2 regions of the Streptomyces sp. NPDC111802 genome follow, and region 2 is predicted to be linked to the other one. Evidence: riboswitches for the same ligand, from Rfam matches in the RefSeq annotation. Region 2 holds a riboswitch; the other holds the start of a gene.
The links. Region 2 has a riboswitch for glycine ahead of gcvP (aminomethyl-transferring glycine dehydrogenase). Riboswitches for the same ligand answer to the same signal wherever they lie in the genome.
Positions count from the first base shown of each region.

Region 1: linked by a shared signal. The riboswitch ahead of gcvT (glycine cleavage system aminomethyltransferase GcvT) and the one ahead of gcvP (aminomethyl-transferring glycine dehydrogenase) in region 2 are both predicted to bind glycine.

Region 1 is NZ_JBVKCZ010000029.1:33,337-41,143, reverse strand. Features, by position in the region: gene ACZ7NC_RS28855 (enhanced serine sensitivity protein SseB) at 1-459, opposite strand, end outside; gene ACZ7NC_RS28850 (AAA family ATPase) at 1,044-1,718, opposite strand; glycine riboswitch at 1,889-1,987, shown strand; gene gcvT (glycine cleavage system aminomethyltransferase GcvT) at 2,187-3,314, shown strand; gene gcvH (glycine cleavage system protein GcvH) at 3,437-3,814, shown strand; gene glyA (serine hydroxymethyltransferase) at 3,854-5,128, shown strand; gene ACZ7NC_RS28830 (L-serine ammonia-lyase) at 5,222-6,589, shown strand; gene ACZ7NC_RS28825 (glycoside hydrolase family 25 protein) at 6,683-7,240, shown strand; gene ACZ7NC_RS28820 (EF-hand domain-containing protein) at 7,286-7,504, opposite strand; partial or broken gene ACZ7NC_RS28815 (GNAT family N-acetyltransferase) at 7,622-7,807, shown strand, end outside.
Region 2 is NZ_JBVKCZ010000052.1:6,025-13,831, reverse strand. Features, by position in the region: gene gcvP (aminomethyl-transferring glycine dehydrogenase) at 1-2,590, opposite strand, end outside; glycine riboswitch at 2,767-2,862, opposite strand; gene ACZ7NC_RS38200 (PRC-barrel domain-containing protein) at 2,977-3,384, shown strand; partial or broken gene ACZ7NC_RS38195 (DNA polymerase IV) at 3,499-4,845, opposite strand; gene ACZ7NC_RS38190 (MerR family transcriptional regulator) at 4,992-5,636, opposite strand; gene ACZ7NC_RS38185 (bifunctional nuclease family protein) at 5,902-6,375, opposite strand; gene ftsR (transcriptional regulator FtsR) at 6,462-7,199, opposite strand; gene ACZ7NC_RS38175 (FHA domain-containing protein) at 7,241-7,807, opposite strand, start outside.

The DNA of each region.
Region 1 (7,807 bases), on a different contig from region 2:
GCCGGAGGTGAGACCGTCCAGCGGGGTGCGGCCCACCCGGCAGAGCTCGGCGACCGCCGCCGGGGGCAGGGGGACGCCGACCACGCCGTCCGGGTTCAGGGCGATGCCCATGTGCGGGGGCAGACCGCGGGCGAACTCCACGGCCGGGGCGATCGTGTACGACATGTGGGCGCCGACGACCTGGCGGAACTGTTCCTCGGAGCTGAAGACCGGGACGTATCCCTGGCCCTCGATCTCCACCGTCGGCAGGTCCAGCGGGCCGCTGTGCGGGCCGCCGCCGCTGGGCAGGGGCACCCAGACGAAGCTGCGGCCGAGCACCTCGATGATCCTCCCGCCCGCCGAGGGCAGGCCGAGGGAGGCCGAGAGCACCTCCTCCAGCTCGTTGCCGGGCCAACCGCCGTGCGGATGGAGGTGTGCCGGTGCCGGGAAGTCCGCGGGGAGATCCGCTGCGAAGTCCATCTGTCTGACCGCCTGCTGTGAACCACGTCTGAGGCCAAAAGGCTAGCTGGTGTCCGGCCGGCGCAGGTCTACGGGCGGTCATCCAGCGAATACGACCGGTCAGCCCACGGCCCACCTACCAGCCGACCGCCCCCACGCATGGCCGCTCGACCCCGCGAACCCGACCCGCCGTATCCCGGCCGGGCCGCGGCCAGACAGCCGGCCTGCGATGGCACAGGAAGGCCCACCGCGGACACCTCGCCACGCTGGGGATAGCCGTCCGGGCCGGTGCGGGGGGCAGCCCCACCGCCCTCCCGCCCCCGCGTATGGCACTCACCCCGCGACCCAGATCCCACCGCAGCGAGACACCTCGCCAAGCTTGCGACAGCCCTCCGGACCGGTGCGGGGGGCAGCCCCACCGCCCTCCCGCCCCCGCGTATGGCACTCACCCGCGACCCAGATCCCACCGCAGCGAGACACCTCGCCAAGCTTGCGACAGCCCTCCGGGCCGGTGCGGGGGGGGCGGCAGCCCACCGCCTCGACCGCCAAAGTCCGACCCGCCCCCGCCCACGACCGCTCAGCCGCCCGCCCGTGCCGGCGACCAGTCACCCGGTGAAGCCGATCCGGCGCAGTACATCCGCCGCATCGCGGTCGACCAGTACCGCCGAGCCGCACCCCGGCGGCAGGTCGCCCTTTGCCACCGAGCGCAGTAGGCGGGAGGCGGCGGTGCGGTGGCGTAGGAAGGCGTAGCGCGAGACGCCTCGGCCTCGCTCTCGTTGGCCCTCCAGCGCGGTGCCGGGGGTCACGTCGAGCAGCAGCAGGTGGAGGGTGCCGCCGCGGCGGCGGGCCTCGCGGGCCAGCCAGGCGCGCACCCAGGTCTGCGTACCGCAGTCGTGCACGACGACGCCCTCGCCGCTGCGCAGGGCGCGGCGCAGCCCGGCGTAGTGGGCGAGGCGGACCAGGGGCCGGTAGAAGGCGTAGGGGACGAAGCCCGGCATCCGGTCGTCCCAGCGGTCCCGGGTGTCCTGGGAGTCGACACGCAGGCCCTTCACGGTCCGCTTCATCAGCGTGGACTTGCCGCTGCCGGGCAGGCCGGTGATGACGACGAGGTCCCTGGGACCGAAGAGCAGCGCGTGCGGGCTGTGCCCGGAGCGCTCACGCAGATCGCGGACCACGGGCGCGGGGCACATGGCGCGGGCCTCGGCGGCCGGGGCGGCGGGCTGCTTGGGCAGCGCAAGGCCCGAGGTCGTCGCGTACGCCGTGGTGCGGTTCACCGTCATCGTCCTCCTCCGGGGTCAGGATTCCCCATCCCCACTGAGCGTAAAGAGAAGGTAATAGAGCATCCCTCGCTTTTTCGTTCGCTTACTGCCACAAGCCGGTTACAGACATGGCCCTGCCACGGACGAGCCCGGCATGCAATGATGTCCGCGCCAACTGCATACCGGCCGTTTGAATCCGCGCGGGAGAGTCCTCGGCAGTGCATCGCCGGGGCGCCGAAGGAGCAAGTCCCTCCCTTGAATCTCTCAGGCCCCGTTACCGCGCGGGCGAGGCACATCTGAAAAGCGGGCCACCCCTCTCTTCGAGAGCGGGCGTGGCTCCACCCAAGGTGCAAGTCCTGATCGTCCCCGTGGCGGTCGTGGCGAACCTCTCAGGTTCCGATGACAGATGGGGAGGAACGACCTCGCCCTCCCCCACGCTCGAATTCGCTCGCGCGGGGGGACCCCCATCGCCTTGGGAGACACCGACCGATGAGCAGTACCAAATCCCCCGACCAGCGGCGTACCGCGCTCGATGCCCTGCATCGCTCGCTCGGCGCGACGATGACCGACTTCGCCGGCTGGGACATGCCCCTGCGCTACGCCTCCGAGCGCGACGAGCACAACGCCGTACGCACCAAGGCCGGCCTGTTCGACCTCTCGCACATGGGCGAGATCACCGTCACCGGCCCGCAGGCCGCCGCGCTGCTGAACCACGCCCTCGTCGGCAACATCGCCTCGATCGGCGTCGGCCGCGCCCGCTACACCATGATCTGCCAGGCCGACGGCGGCATCCTCGACGACCTGATCGTCTACCGGCTCGCCGAGACCGAGTACATGATCGTCGCCAACGCCTCCAACGCCCAGGTCGTGCTGGACGCGGTCACCGAGCGCGCCGCCGGCTTCGACGCCGAGGTGCGCGACGACCGGGACGCGTACGCGCTGCTCGCCGTACAGGGCCCCGAGTCCCCGGGCATCCTGAAGTCGCTGACCGACGCCGACCTCGACGGCCTGAAGTACTACGCCGGCCTGCCCGGCACCGTCGCCGGCATCCCCGCGCTCATCGCCCGCACGGGTTACACCGGCGAGGACGGCTTCGAGCTGTTCGTGAAGCCGGAGCACGCCGTCGAGCTGTGGCAGGCGCTGACCAAGGCGGGCGAGAGCGCCGGCCTGGTCCCCTGCGGGCTGTCCTGCCGCGACACCCTGCGCCTCGAAGCGGGCATGCCGCTGTACGGCCATGAGCTGACGACCTCCCTCACCCCCTTCGACGCCGGGCTCGGCCGGGTGGTGAAGTTCGAGAAGGAGGGCGACTTCGTCGGGCGCGAGGCGCTGGCCGAAGCCGCCGACCGTGCCGACCGGAACCCGCCGCGCGTCCTGGTCGGCCTGGTCGCCGAGGGGCGTCGCGTCCCGCGCGCCGGGTACCCGGTCGTCGCCGGCGGCGAGGTCATCGGCGAGGTCACCTCCGGCGCGCCCTCCCCCACCCTGGGCAAGCCCATCGCCATGGCGTACGTCGACGCCGCGCACTCGGCGCCCGGCACGGCCGGAGTCGGCGTGGACATCCGCGGCAGCCACGAGCCGTACGAGGTCGTGGCCCTGCCGTTCTACAAGCGGCAGAAGTAACGCCAGACGTAGAGACTGGCAGCGGACGAGCGCGTGACCCTGCGCACATTTCCGCTGCTCACACACGTTTTCAGCAGTCCCCCATTCACCACCACTCCCGCGCGTACAGGAGAATTCAGGCCATGAGCAACCCCCAGCAGCTGCGCTACAGCAAGGAGCACGAGTGGCTGTCGACCGCCGAGGACGGCGTCTCGACGGTCGGCATCACGGAGTTCGCGGCCAACGCGCTCGGCGATGTCGTCTACGCCCAGCTCCCCGAGGTCGGCTCGACGGTGACCGCGGGCGAGACCTGCGGCGAGCTGGAGTCGACCAAGTCGGTGTCCGACCTGTACTCCCCGGTCACCGGTGAGGTCACCGAGATCAACGAGGACGTGGTGAACGACCCGGCGCTGGTGAACTCCGCGCCCTTCGAGGGCGGCTGGCTGTTCAAGGTACGGATCACGGAGGAGCCGGCCGACCTGCTCTCCGCCGACGAGTACGTCACCCACACCGCCGGCTGAGGAGTCGTATCCCTTATGTCTGCCCACATGTCTGCTTCCATGCCTGACAAGTCTCTTCTGAACGCGCCCCTGCACGAGCTGGATCCGGCGATCGCCGCCGCGCTCGACGCCGAGTTGGAGCGCCAGCAGTCCACCCTGGAGATGATCGCCTCCGAGAACTTCGCGCCGGTCGCGGTGATGGAGGCGCAGGGCTCGGTCGCCACCAACAAGTACGCCGAGGGCTATCCCGGCCGCCGCTACTACGGCGGCTGTGAGCACGTCGACGTCGCCGAGCAGATCGCCATCGACCGGGTCAAGGAGCTGTTCGGCGCCGAGTACGCCAACGTGCAGCCGCACTCGGGCGCCTCCGCCAACCAGGCCGCGCTGTTCGCGCTGGCCCAGCCCGGCGACACCATCCTCGGCCTGGACCTGGCGCACGGCGGCCACCTCACGCACGGGATGCGGCTGAACTTCTCCGGCAAGCAGTTCAAGGTCGTCCCGTACCACGTGGACACCGAGACCGGCCTGGTCGACATGGCCGAGGTCGAGAAGCTCGCCAAGGAGCACAAGCCCAAGGTGATCATCGCGGGCTGGTCGGCGTACCCGCGCCGGCTGGACTTCGCCGAGTTCCGCCGGATCGCCGACGAGGTCGAGGCGTACCTGTGGGTCGACATGGCGCACTTCGCGGGCCTGGTCGCCGCCGGTCTCCACCCGAACCCGGTCGAGTACGCGGACGTCGTCACCTCCACCACCCACAAGACGCTGGGCGGTCCGCGCGGCGGCATCATCCTGGCCAAGAAGGACTTCGCGAAGAAGCTGAACTCGTCCGTGTTCCCGGGCTTCCAGGGCGGCCCCTTGGAGCATGTGATCGCGGCCAAGGCGGTGTCCTTCAAGGTCGCCGCGAGCGAGGAGTTCAAGGAGCGCCAGCGCCGCACGGTCGAGGGCGCGCGCATTCTCGCGGAGCGCCTCACGGCCGCCGACGCCCGCGAGGCCGGCGTGAACGTCCTGTCCGGCGGCACGGACGTGCACCTGATCCTCGTCGACCTGCGCGAGTCGGAGCTGGACGGCCAGCAGGCCGAGGACCGCCTCCACGAGGTCGGCATCACGGTCAACCGCAACGCCGTTCCGAACGACCCGCGCCCGCCGATGGTGACGTCGGGCCTGCGCATCGGCACGCCCGCCCTGGCCACCCGGGGCTTCACGGCCGAGGACTTCGCCGAGGTCGCGGACGTCATCGCCGAGACGCTCAAGCCGTCGTACGACGTCGACGCGCTCAAGGCCCGGGTCAAGTCGCTCGCCGACAAGCACCCGCTGTACCCCGGTCTGAACAAGTAGTTCCTTTCCGTGGGGTGTCCCGCACACTGGTCAGTGAGCGGGCGGGGCACCCCGCGGAAACCCTCCGCACCACCCCGTATTGAGGAGTTTCCCGTGGCCATCTCGGTCTTCGACCTGTTCTCGATCGGCATCGGCCCGTCCAGCTCCCACACGGTCGGCCCGATGCGCGCGGCACGTATGTTCGCCCACCGCCTGCGCAACGAGGGTGTGCTGCCCTCGGTGGCGTCCATACGCTCCGAGCTGTACGGCTCGCTCGGCGCGACCGGCCACGGCCACGGCACCCCGAAGGCCGTACTGCTCGGCCTGGAGGGCGCCTCGCCGCGCACGGTGAATGTGGAGACGGCGGACGAACGGGTCGAGAAGATCAAGTCGGGGGGCCGTCTGAGGCTGCTCGACGACCACGAGATCCCCTTCGACTTCGACAAGGACCTCGTGCTGCACCGCCGTAAGACACTGCCGTACCACGCGAACGGCATGACGCTGTGGGCGTACGACGAGTCCGGTCACGAGCTCATGTCCAAGACGTACTACTCGGTGGGCGGCGGCTTCGTCGTCGACGAGGACGCGGTCGGCGCGGACCGCATCAAGCTCGACGACACGGTCCTGAAGTACCCCTTCCGCACGGGCGACGAACTGCTGCGCCTGACGCAGGAGACGGGCCTGTCGATCGCCGCGCTGATGCTGGAGAACGAGCGGGCCTGGCGCACGGAGGAGGAGATCCGCGCGGGTCTGCTGGAGATCTGGCAGGTCACGAAGGCTTGTGTCGCGCGGGGCATGGCACGGGAGGGCATCCTGCCGGGCGGCCTGAAGGTCCGGCGCCGGGCGGCGAACACGGCCCGCAAGCTGCGCTCCGAGGGCGACCCGAAGGCGCTCGCCATGGAGTGGATCACGCTCTACGCGATGGCCGTGAACGAGGAGAACGCGGCGGGCGGCCGGGTGGTGACCGCGCCGACGAACGGCGCCGCCGGGATCATCCCCGCCGTGCTCCACTACTACATCAACTTCGTGCCGGGCGCGGATGAGGACGGGGTGGTCCGCTTCCTGCTCGCCGCGGGCGCGATCGGCATGCTCTTCAAGGAGAACGCGTCCATCTCCGGCGCCGAGGTCGGCTGCCAGGGCGAGGTCGGCTCGGCCTGCTCGATGGCGGCGGGCGCGCTGGCCGAGGTCCTCGGCGGCAGCCCGGAACAGGTGGAGAACGCCGCCGAGATCGGTATGGAACACAACCTCGGCCTCACCTGCGACCCCGTCGGCGGCCTCGTCCAGATCCCCTGCATCGAGCGCAACGGCATGGCCGCGGTCAAGGCGGTCACCGCGGCCCGCATGGCCATGCGGGGCGACGGCTCCCACAAGGTGTCCCTGGACAAGGTCATCAAGACGATGAAGGACACGGGCGCCGACATGTCGGTCAAGTACAAGGAGACGGCTCGGGGAGGGCTGGCGGTCAACATCATCGAATGTTGACAATTCCACGTCAGGTACGCGTCAGCCGTGGCACGGTGGGGCATACACCCAGTCCAACTCCTCTCCCCTCACCGGCACTTCCGGAGTCCCCCCATGATCCGCGGCATCGATGTCAGCGCGTACCAGTCCTCCTCCTACGGCACCGACGGCCTCTCCTTCGTCTTCATCAAGGCGACGGAAGGCCGCTCCTACGTCAACCCCAAACTCGCCGCCCAGACGAAGCGCGCCCGTGACGCCGGCCTGGTCGTCGGCTTCTACCACTTCCTCTGGCCCGGCAACCTCTCCGCCCAGGCTGACTACTTCGTCAGCAAGGCCCCCGAGAAGGCGGGCGACATCCTCGCCGTCGACTGGGAGACGACGAGCGAGGGAACGCACGCGAGCAACGCGGAGAAGGACCTGTTCATCCGGAAGCTGAAGGAGAAGCGACCGAACAATCCGGTCATTCTCTACGCAAATCGCCACTACTGGCTCAATGTCGACACCACGTCCTACGCCGGCGACGGCCTGTGGATCGCCGACTACGTGACGGCGGGCAAGCCCCGCATCCAGGCGAAGTGGCGCTTCCACCAGTACACGGACGACCCGGTGGACAAGAACGTGGCGAACTTCTCCAGCAAGGCGGCGTTGCGGGAGTGGGCCGAGAACGCATGACGAAGGGGCGCCCTTCCCCGTGGGGAGAGCGCCCCTTCGTAGGCGTCACTTGCTCAGGTAGGCCCAGAACTCGTCGAACGACAGGAGCTTGTCGCCGTTGAGGTCGCGGCTCTTGATGATCGCCTCCGCGACGGCCTCGGTCACGTTCCAGTCGCCACCCTGAGCCAGAGCGGACTTGAACTCGGCGGCGGTGATGGTGCCGTCACCGTCCGCATCGATGCGCTCGAACTGCTTGCGTGCTTCCTCGATGTCGATCTGCGCCACCGATCCGCCCCTTTTCGTCGTACCTTGTTGCCTTGCTGACGGAGGTCAGATTATCCGCCCACGCGAGCCACCTGTGCGGCGACCACCCAGGTGAACTACTCCTCAGGAAGCGCGAGGATGACGGCCGTGGCGGAGCGGAGTCTGCGGGACATTCTGGACGCGGTCGCGCGGGGTGTCTTTCCGCCCGCGGACGGCCGTACGACGGTCGTGCCCCAGCCCTCGCCCCGGAACGCGGGTGTTCTCGCCTTCACCGCGCACTCCGTCGTCTTCACCGACGAGGATCCGGCGTGGGTGTACGACACC
Region 2 (7,807 bases):
CGGACTCGGTCGGCTCGATCATCAGCGTCCCGGCCACCGGGAACGACATCGTCGGCGCATGGAAGCCGTAGTCGATGAGCCGCTTGGCCACGTCGTCGACGCTCACCCCGGTCGCCTTGGTCAGCGGCCGCAGATCGATGATGCACTCGTGCGCGACGAGCCCGCCGGGCCCGGTGTAGAGCACGGGGTAGTGCGGCTCCAGCCGCTTGGCGATGTAGTTGGCGGACAGCACGGCCACCTGCGTGGCCCGCTTCAGCCCCTCGCCGCCCATGAGGCGGACGTATGCCCAGGAGATGGGCAGGATCCCCGCGGAGCCCCACGGCGCGGCCGAGATCGGGCCGACGCCCGTCTCCGGCCCGGCGGCGGGCTGCAGCGGGTGGTTGGGCAGGTACGGCGCCAGGTGCGCACGCACACCGACCGGGCCGACGCCCGGACCGCCACCGCCGTGCGGGATGCAGAAGGTCTTGTGCAGGTTCAGGTGGGAGACGTCACCGCCGAAGTGGCCCGGCTTGGCAAGCCCCACCAGCGCGTTGAGGTTCGCGCCGTCGACGTACACCTGCCCGCCGGCCTCGTGCACCTGCGCGCAGATGTCGGCGACGTGCTCCTCGAACACACCGTGCGTCGACGGGTACGTGATCATCAGCACCGACAGCTCGTCGCGGTACTGCTCGATCTTCGCCCGCAGGTCCTCGACGTCGATCTCGCCGTCCTCGGCGGTCTTCACGACGACGACCTTCATGCCGGCCATCACGGCGCTCGCGGCGTTCGTGCCGTGCGCGGAGGACGGGATCAGGCACACGGTCCGCTGCTCGTCACCGTTGGCCCGATGGTACCCGCGCACAGCGAGCAGCCCGGCCAGCTCACCCTGCGACCCGGCGTTCGGCTGGAGCGACACCTTGTCGTAGCCGGTGACCTCGGCGAGACGTTCCTCCAGCTCGCGGATGAGCGTCAGATAGCCCTGCGCCTGCTCGGCGGGCGCGAAGGGGTGCAGCTGCCCGAACTCCGGCCAGGTGACCGGCTCCATCTCGGTCGTGGCGTTGAGCTTCATCGTGCAGGAGCCCAGCGGGATCATGCCGCGGTCGAGCGCGTAGTCACGGTCGGCGAGCCGGCGCAGATAGCGCAGCATCGCCGTCTCGGAGCGGTGCTGGTGGAAGACGGGGTGCGTGAGGTAGTCGTCACTGCGCAGCAGGCCGCCCGGAAGGGTGTCCTCGGTCGCCGCGTCCAGCGCCTCGATGTCCCCCTCGACCCCGAACGCCGTCCATACGGCGCCCAGTTGGGCCCGCGCGGTGGTCTCGTCGCAGGCGATGGAGACGTGGTCGGCGTCGACGAGGCGCAGGTTGACGCCGTTGTCCCGGGCGGCGGCGACGATCTCGGCGGCCTTCGCGGGCACCCGCACGGTCAGCGTGTCGAAGTAGGAGCCGTGCACGACCTCGACGCCCCCGGCCGTGAGCCCCGCGGCGAGGATCGTGGCGTACCGATGGGTCCGCCGCGCGATGCCCTTGAGCCCCTCGGGCCCGTGGTAGACGGCGTACATCCCGGCCATCACGGCGAGCAGCACCTGAGCGGTACAGATGTTGCTGGTCGCCTTCTCCCGCCGGATGTGCTGCTCACGCGTCTGCAGCGCCAGCCGGTACGCCTTGTTCCCGTCGGCGTCCACGGACACGCCCACCAGCCGCCCCGGCAGGCTGCGCGCGAACTTCTCGTGTACGGCCATGTATCCGGCGTGCGGTCCGCCGAAGCCCATCGGCACACCGAACCGCTGCGTCGTCCCGACCGCGATGTCCGCCCCGAGCTCACCGGGCGACTTCAGCAGGGTGAGCGCGAGCAGATCGGCGGCGACGGTGACGAGGGCACCGAGCTCGTGGGCCTGGTCGATGACGGACTTGATGTCGCGTACGACACCGGAGGCGCCCGGGTACTGGACCAGTACGCCGTTGATCTCACGCGAGGCGAGCTCGGCCGGGATGCCGTCGCTGAGGTCGGCGACCACGACCTCCACACCGGTCGGCTCGGCCCGGGTCTCGATCACGGCGATGGTCTGCGGAAGCACATCGGCGTCGACCAGGAAGAGCCCCTTCTTGTTCTTGCCCATGCGCCGGGACAGCGCCAATGCCTCGGCCGCCGCGGTCCCCTCGTCGAGCAGCGAGGCACCGGAGGTCGGCAGCCCGGTGAGCTCGGCGACCATGGTCTGGAAGTTCAGCAGGGCTTCGAGCCGTCCCTGCGAGATCTCCGGCTGGTACGGCGTGTAGGCGGTGTACCAGGCCGGGTTCTCCATGACATTCCGCAGGATGACCGGCGGGGTGAAGGTGCCGTAGTAGCCGAGCCCGATCATCGGGTCCAGCACCTGGTTGCGGTCGGCGAGCGACCGCAGCTCGGCCAGCACCTCGGGCTCGGTACGCGCCCCCGGCAGATCGAGAGAGTCGGCGTTTTTGATCACGTCCGGCACCGCGGCGGCGGTGAGCTCGTCCAGCGAGCCGTACCCGACCTGGGCGAGCATCTTGGCCCGAGCCTCATGATCGGGACCGATATGACGCTGCTCGAAGGGAATACCCTGCTCGAGCTCGGAGAGCGGAATGCGATGGGCGGTCATTGCGGAGGCCTCCTGGTCTGACACGACCTTCGAGGGGCACCCTTGCGCGGGTACCCGGACGGCCTCCCCCTCTGTCATCTCAACCTGAGAGCTTCACCGGGTCACCCAAGGGCGCCCGGCTTTCACCGTCGGTGAGAGCGGAAGCCGTCGGCACCCGCCCTGCTTTCCAGAGTGACCTCGTCCGTGCGGTACGTGGGCCTGAGAGATTCCGGGGAGGATTTGCTCCTTCGGCGCCTCCGATGGTGTCCGGAGGACTCTCCCGCACGGGGTCAGCAGCCGTTTGCAAGCCTACCAGCGAGGTCAACGCACGCCCCTTCGAGTGGCCGCACTTCCCAATGTGCCTTTTCGTAGTGCTTACGGATGAGTTGCGACCAAGTGGAGGGCCCGTGCAGACCGACATCGATCCGCGCAATCTGATCGGCCGCAAGGCCTTCGACCGCAACGGCACCAAGATCGGCACGATCGACGAGGTCTATCTCGACGACGCCACCGGAGTGCCGGAATGGGCGGCGATACGCACGGGCCTGTTCTCCCGGGACGCCTTCGTCCCCCTGGAGCCCAGCGAACTGGTGGAAGGCACCCTCCACGTCCCCTTCGACCGCACCCTGATCAAGGACGCCCCCGACTTCGGGGTAGGCCGCCACCTCTCTCCGGAACAAGAACTCCAGCTCTACCATCACTACGGCTTGGACGTCGCCGCCCCGCCCCCGCCTCCCGACCGGGACTTCGGCAACTTGGCAGGCACGGAGGGCCCCGACAACAACGGCCCCAGGGCCCCGCATCCGCATCCCTGACCGCGGCCGGCCGCCGCCCTACCCAGACCCAGGCATCACAGGCGACTCCCCCGCCCCCAGACCCCCATCAGCACCAGCTTTCCCATCAGCCCCGGACTCCCCGCTTACCCCACCCTTTCCGGCCCTGCCCTCCACCAACGGCAGCGGCTCCGCCACCTCCAGCCCCGGATCATCGACCCGAAACGTCCGCACCCGCCCCGGCTCCGATCCAGGCGTCTCGAACCGCACGGTCACCCGCCCGAGCCCGCTCCCCTGCACCCACCCGTGCCCGAACTCGACGTGCCGCACATCGTGCCCCGCATGCCACCGCCGCTCGGTCACGCCCTCGGCCCGCCGGGCCACCGCAACCTCTTCCTCACCGTCCTCCGCCGTCTCTTCCACCCGCACCCCCGCAGCCTGCGCGAACAGGTCCTCCTGCGTGTAGTCGGCCAGCCCGCTCACCCCGACCCCCAGCAGCCGCACGCCACCCGTCGTGTCCACGGAGTCCAGCAGCCGCGCGGCGGCCTCCCGCACCACGGCAGGATCATCCGTGGGCCCACGCAAGGTCTCGGACCGGGTCAAGGTCGAGAAGTCGTAGCGCCGCACCTTCAGCACGATCGTCCGCCCGGACAACCCGGCCCCGCGCAGCCGCCGCACACAGCGATCGGCCAGCCGCTGCACCTCCAGCCCCACCCGCACCCGATCGTGGATGTCCACGTCGTACGTGTCCTCGACCGACACCGACTTGGTCTCCCGCTCGGCCACCACAGGCCGCTCGTCGTGCGCCAGAGCCATCGCGTACAGGGCATGTCCGTGCGCCTTCCCCAGCAGTCGCACGAGCTCGTCCTCACCCGCCTCGGCGATCTCCTCCACCGTATGGATCCCGGCCCGCCGCAGATGGTCCCCGGTGGCCGGCCCCACCCCGGGCAGGGTCCGCACCGACATCGGCCCGAGCATCGCCCGCTCGGTCCCCGGCTCGATCACCACCAGCCCATCGGGCTTGGCCTGCTCAGAGGCGATCTTCGCGAGCATCTTGGACGCGGCCAGCCCCACCGATCCCGCCAGCCCGGTGACGGCCCGTATGTCGCCGCGCAGCTTCGTCCCCACCAGCCGCGCCGACGCCTCGTCCCAGGCCGTTTCCCCGGCCTCCAGATCCACGAACGCCTCGTCCAGGCTCAACGGCTCCACCAGCGGCGACAGCTCACGCAGCAGCGCCATCACCTGCTCACTGACGTCGCGGTAGATCCCGAAGCGCGGCACGAGGTACGCGGCGTTCGGCGCCAGCCTTCGCGCCTGCGCCATGGGCATCGCCGAGTGAACCCCGAAGACCCGGGCCTCGTAGGAAGCGGTGGCGACGACTCCACGCGGACCGAGACCACCCACGATCACGGCTTTCCCGCGCAGGCTCGGCTTGGATGCCTGCTCCACCGAGGCGTAGAAGGCATCCATGTCGAGATGCAGGATCGTGGGCGCGTTTCTCACACCTCTGATGCTGCCTCACACCACTGACAATGCCCTGACCAACAGCACCCTGACCGACGATGCCCGGCCATGTCCGCCAAGGGGCCGTCGGCCGCCCTGTCCCGCCCGATCACCACGAGGCGCCTCGGCGAAGCCCGCCCAGGGCCTCAGACCGCCCGGTTACGCCGCCGAGCCAGCTCGTCCGTCGGGTTGTGGCCGACGAGGGTCTCCCCGGTGTCGATCCGCTCCCCGTGCAACTGCGACAGCGCGCTCTCCACGTCCCGCCACACCACACCCACGGCGATCCCGAAGATCCCCTGCCCACCCTGGAGCAGCGCGTGCACCTCGTCGGGCGAGGTGCACTCGTACACCGTCGCACCGTCACTCATCAGCGTCATACGCTCAAGATCACGAAAGCCCCGCTCCCGCAGATGCTGCACGGCGGTACGGATGTTCTGGAGCGACACACCGGTGTCGAGGAAGCGCTTGACGATCTTCAGGACGACGACATCCCGGAAGCTGTACAGCCGCTGCGTCCCCGACCCGTAAGCGGGCCGCACGCTCGGCTCGACGAGGCCGGTGCGCGCCCAGTAGTCCAGTTGCCGGTACGTGATGCCTGCGGCCGCGCAGGCCGTCGGACCGCGATAGCCGATCTCCTCGGTCGCCATGGACGCCGCCCCTCCACCGCTGCTCGGCACGGCCGTCGGTCGCTGAGAAGCGTGATCCGCGCTGCCGTGAAGCGGGTACGGGCCGCTCGCCCCGAGACTGCGCTCGGGAGCACCCCCAGCCGTACCGTCGCCGCTGCTTCTCACGCCGACCTCCGTCCTTGACCTGCCTTCTCGACGGTAGGCAGTCACCCGGGGTGCGTCAACGATCGCCACACTCGGCACGCCGAGTGATAATCACCCTAGGAGTGGTTTCCCGCACCCCACCGCGGGGAAAGGCTAGCCGAATGCGCTCGGGACAGGCCGCAGGACGCTCTCGCTCGCCGTTGGCAAATGCCGGCATTTGAGCCGTAACCGACTGTGGGCCGCGCCATCACGGACCGCGAGTCCGCCCGGCACCGCCCACGCCGCCTCACTGACTGCTGGTGCCGAAGTCCTCCGGCGAGATCTGGTCGAGGAACTCGCGGAACTTCTCCACCTCGTCCTCCTGCTCGTCCGGGATCGCGATGCCGGCGTCGTCGAGCACTCCGTCGCTGCCGTAGATCGGCGTTCCGGTGCGCAGGGCCAGCGCTATGGCATCGGACGGGCGGGCGCTCACCTCGACGCCGCTGGCGAAGACCAGCTCCGCATAGAAGACGCCCTCACGCAGGTCCGTGATGCGTACTTCGGTGAGCTCCTGGCCGACGGCCTCCAGCACGTCCTTGAACAGGTCGTGGGTCAGCGGTCGCGCGGGGGCCATGCCCTGCTGGGCGAAGGCGATCGCCGTCGCCTCCCCCGGCCCGATCCAGATGGGGAGGTAACGGTCGCCTCCCACTTCGCGCAGGAGCACGATCGGTTGGTTGGAGGGCATTTCGACCCGGACACCTACGACATCGAGCTCGTTCACACAGCAACCCTAGGCCGTGCTCGGGACGTTTGGGTAGTCGGGCCGGGAACGGGTGGCCGATCCGGTCTCCCCGGGGCCTGCCCCGCTCAGGGCAGCCGCACTCCGAGGGCCGTCTGCACCAGCGCGGCGTGCAGCTTCACCGTGAGCCCCGCCAGCTCCTTGGCACGGGCCTCGGCATGAGCCCTGGTCTGCGGATTGCGGTGCCGCCTCAGCGGCGCGACGACCTGGTCCACGAGCCCGGCCTCGCGGTCGGCGGCGCCCTTCATCACCCGAAGATGCCTTGGCTCGATCCCGAACCGCCCCAGCTCGGCCACGAGCGAGGCCACCGTGACCGCCTCCGCGTCGTACGCCCCGTCCGGCAGCGGGCTGATCAGGCCGTACGACTCCCACTCCACGAGTTCCCGCTCAGCGATCTCGGCCGCGGCGAGCAGCTCGGCCCGCCCGATCCGGGCCGCTGTGGGTCCCTCCATGGGCTCCAGGACCGTTTCGCCGTCCCGCTGGCGGCACAGAGCCGGCAGCGGTGCCGCCTCGCCGCGCTCCATGGCGTCCAGGTGCTCCCGGATCACCTTGAGCGGCAGATAGTGGTCCCGCTGCATCCGCAGGACGTGACCGAGCCGCTCGACGTCCTGCGCGCTGAATTTGCGATACCCCGAGGGGGTCCGCTGCGGGTCGACCAGGCCCTCCGACTCCAGGAAGCGGATCTTGGAGATGGTGATGTCAGGGAACTCTTCGCGGAGCACGTTCAGCACCGTGCCGATGCTCATCAGCCGACCGTCCGTGGCGGCGGTGCCGTGACGGGCACCGCCGCTCGGTGTTTTCAGCATGGACCTTCCCTGGGTCTCCCCGGACGGGCTCCGGGGGAGGGTCAGTAGCCCCGCTGGCTCGCGTAGAAGACCAGCCGGTACTTGCCGATCTGCACCTCGTCACCGTTGTTCAGCGCGACCTGGTCGATCCGCTCGCGGTTGACGTACGTGCCGTTCAGGCTGCCGACGTCGGCCACCGTGAACGAGCCGTCCTGAGCGCGACGGAACTCCACGTGCCGGCGCGAGACCGTCACGTCGTCCAGGAAGATGTCGCTCTGCGGATGGCGACCGGCGGTGGTCAGATCACCGTCCAGGAGGAACCGGCTGCCCGAGTTCGGCCCGCGGCGCACGACCAGGAGCGCGGAGCCCAGCGGCAGCGCGTCGACGGCCGCCTGTGCCTCGGGCGACAGCGCCGGGATCGGCGTCTGACCGGTGGCCTCGGCGTCGTAGGCCTCAAGACCGGAGATGGAGATCGTGGAGGTCGTCTCGGACGGACGCTCGGGCGCGGCGCCGCCTCGCAGCGGGGCGCCGCAGTTGGAACAGAAGCGGCTGTTCTCCGCGTTGCGGTTACCGCACCTCGTACACACCAGGGCCGACATCGGGGAAAACCCTCCACCCGTACTTGAGGT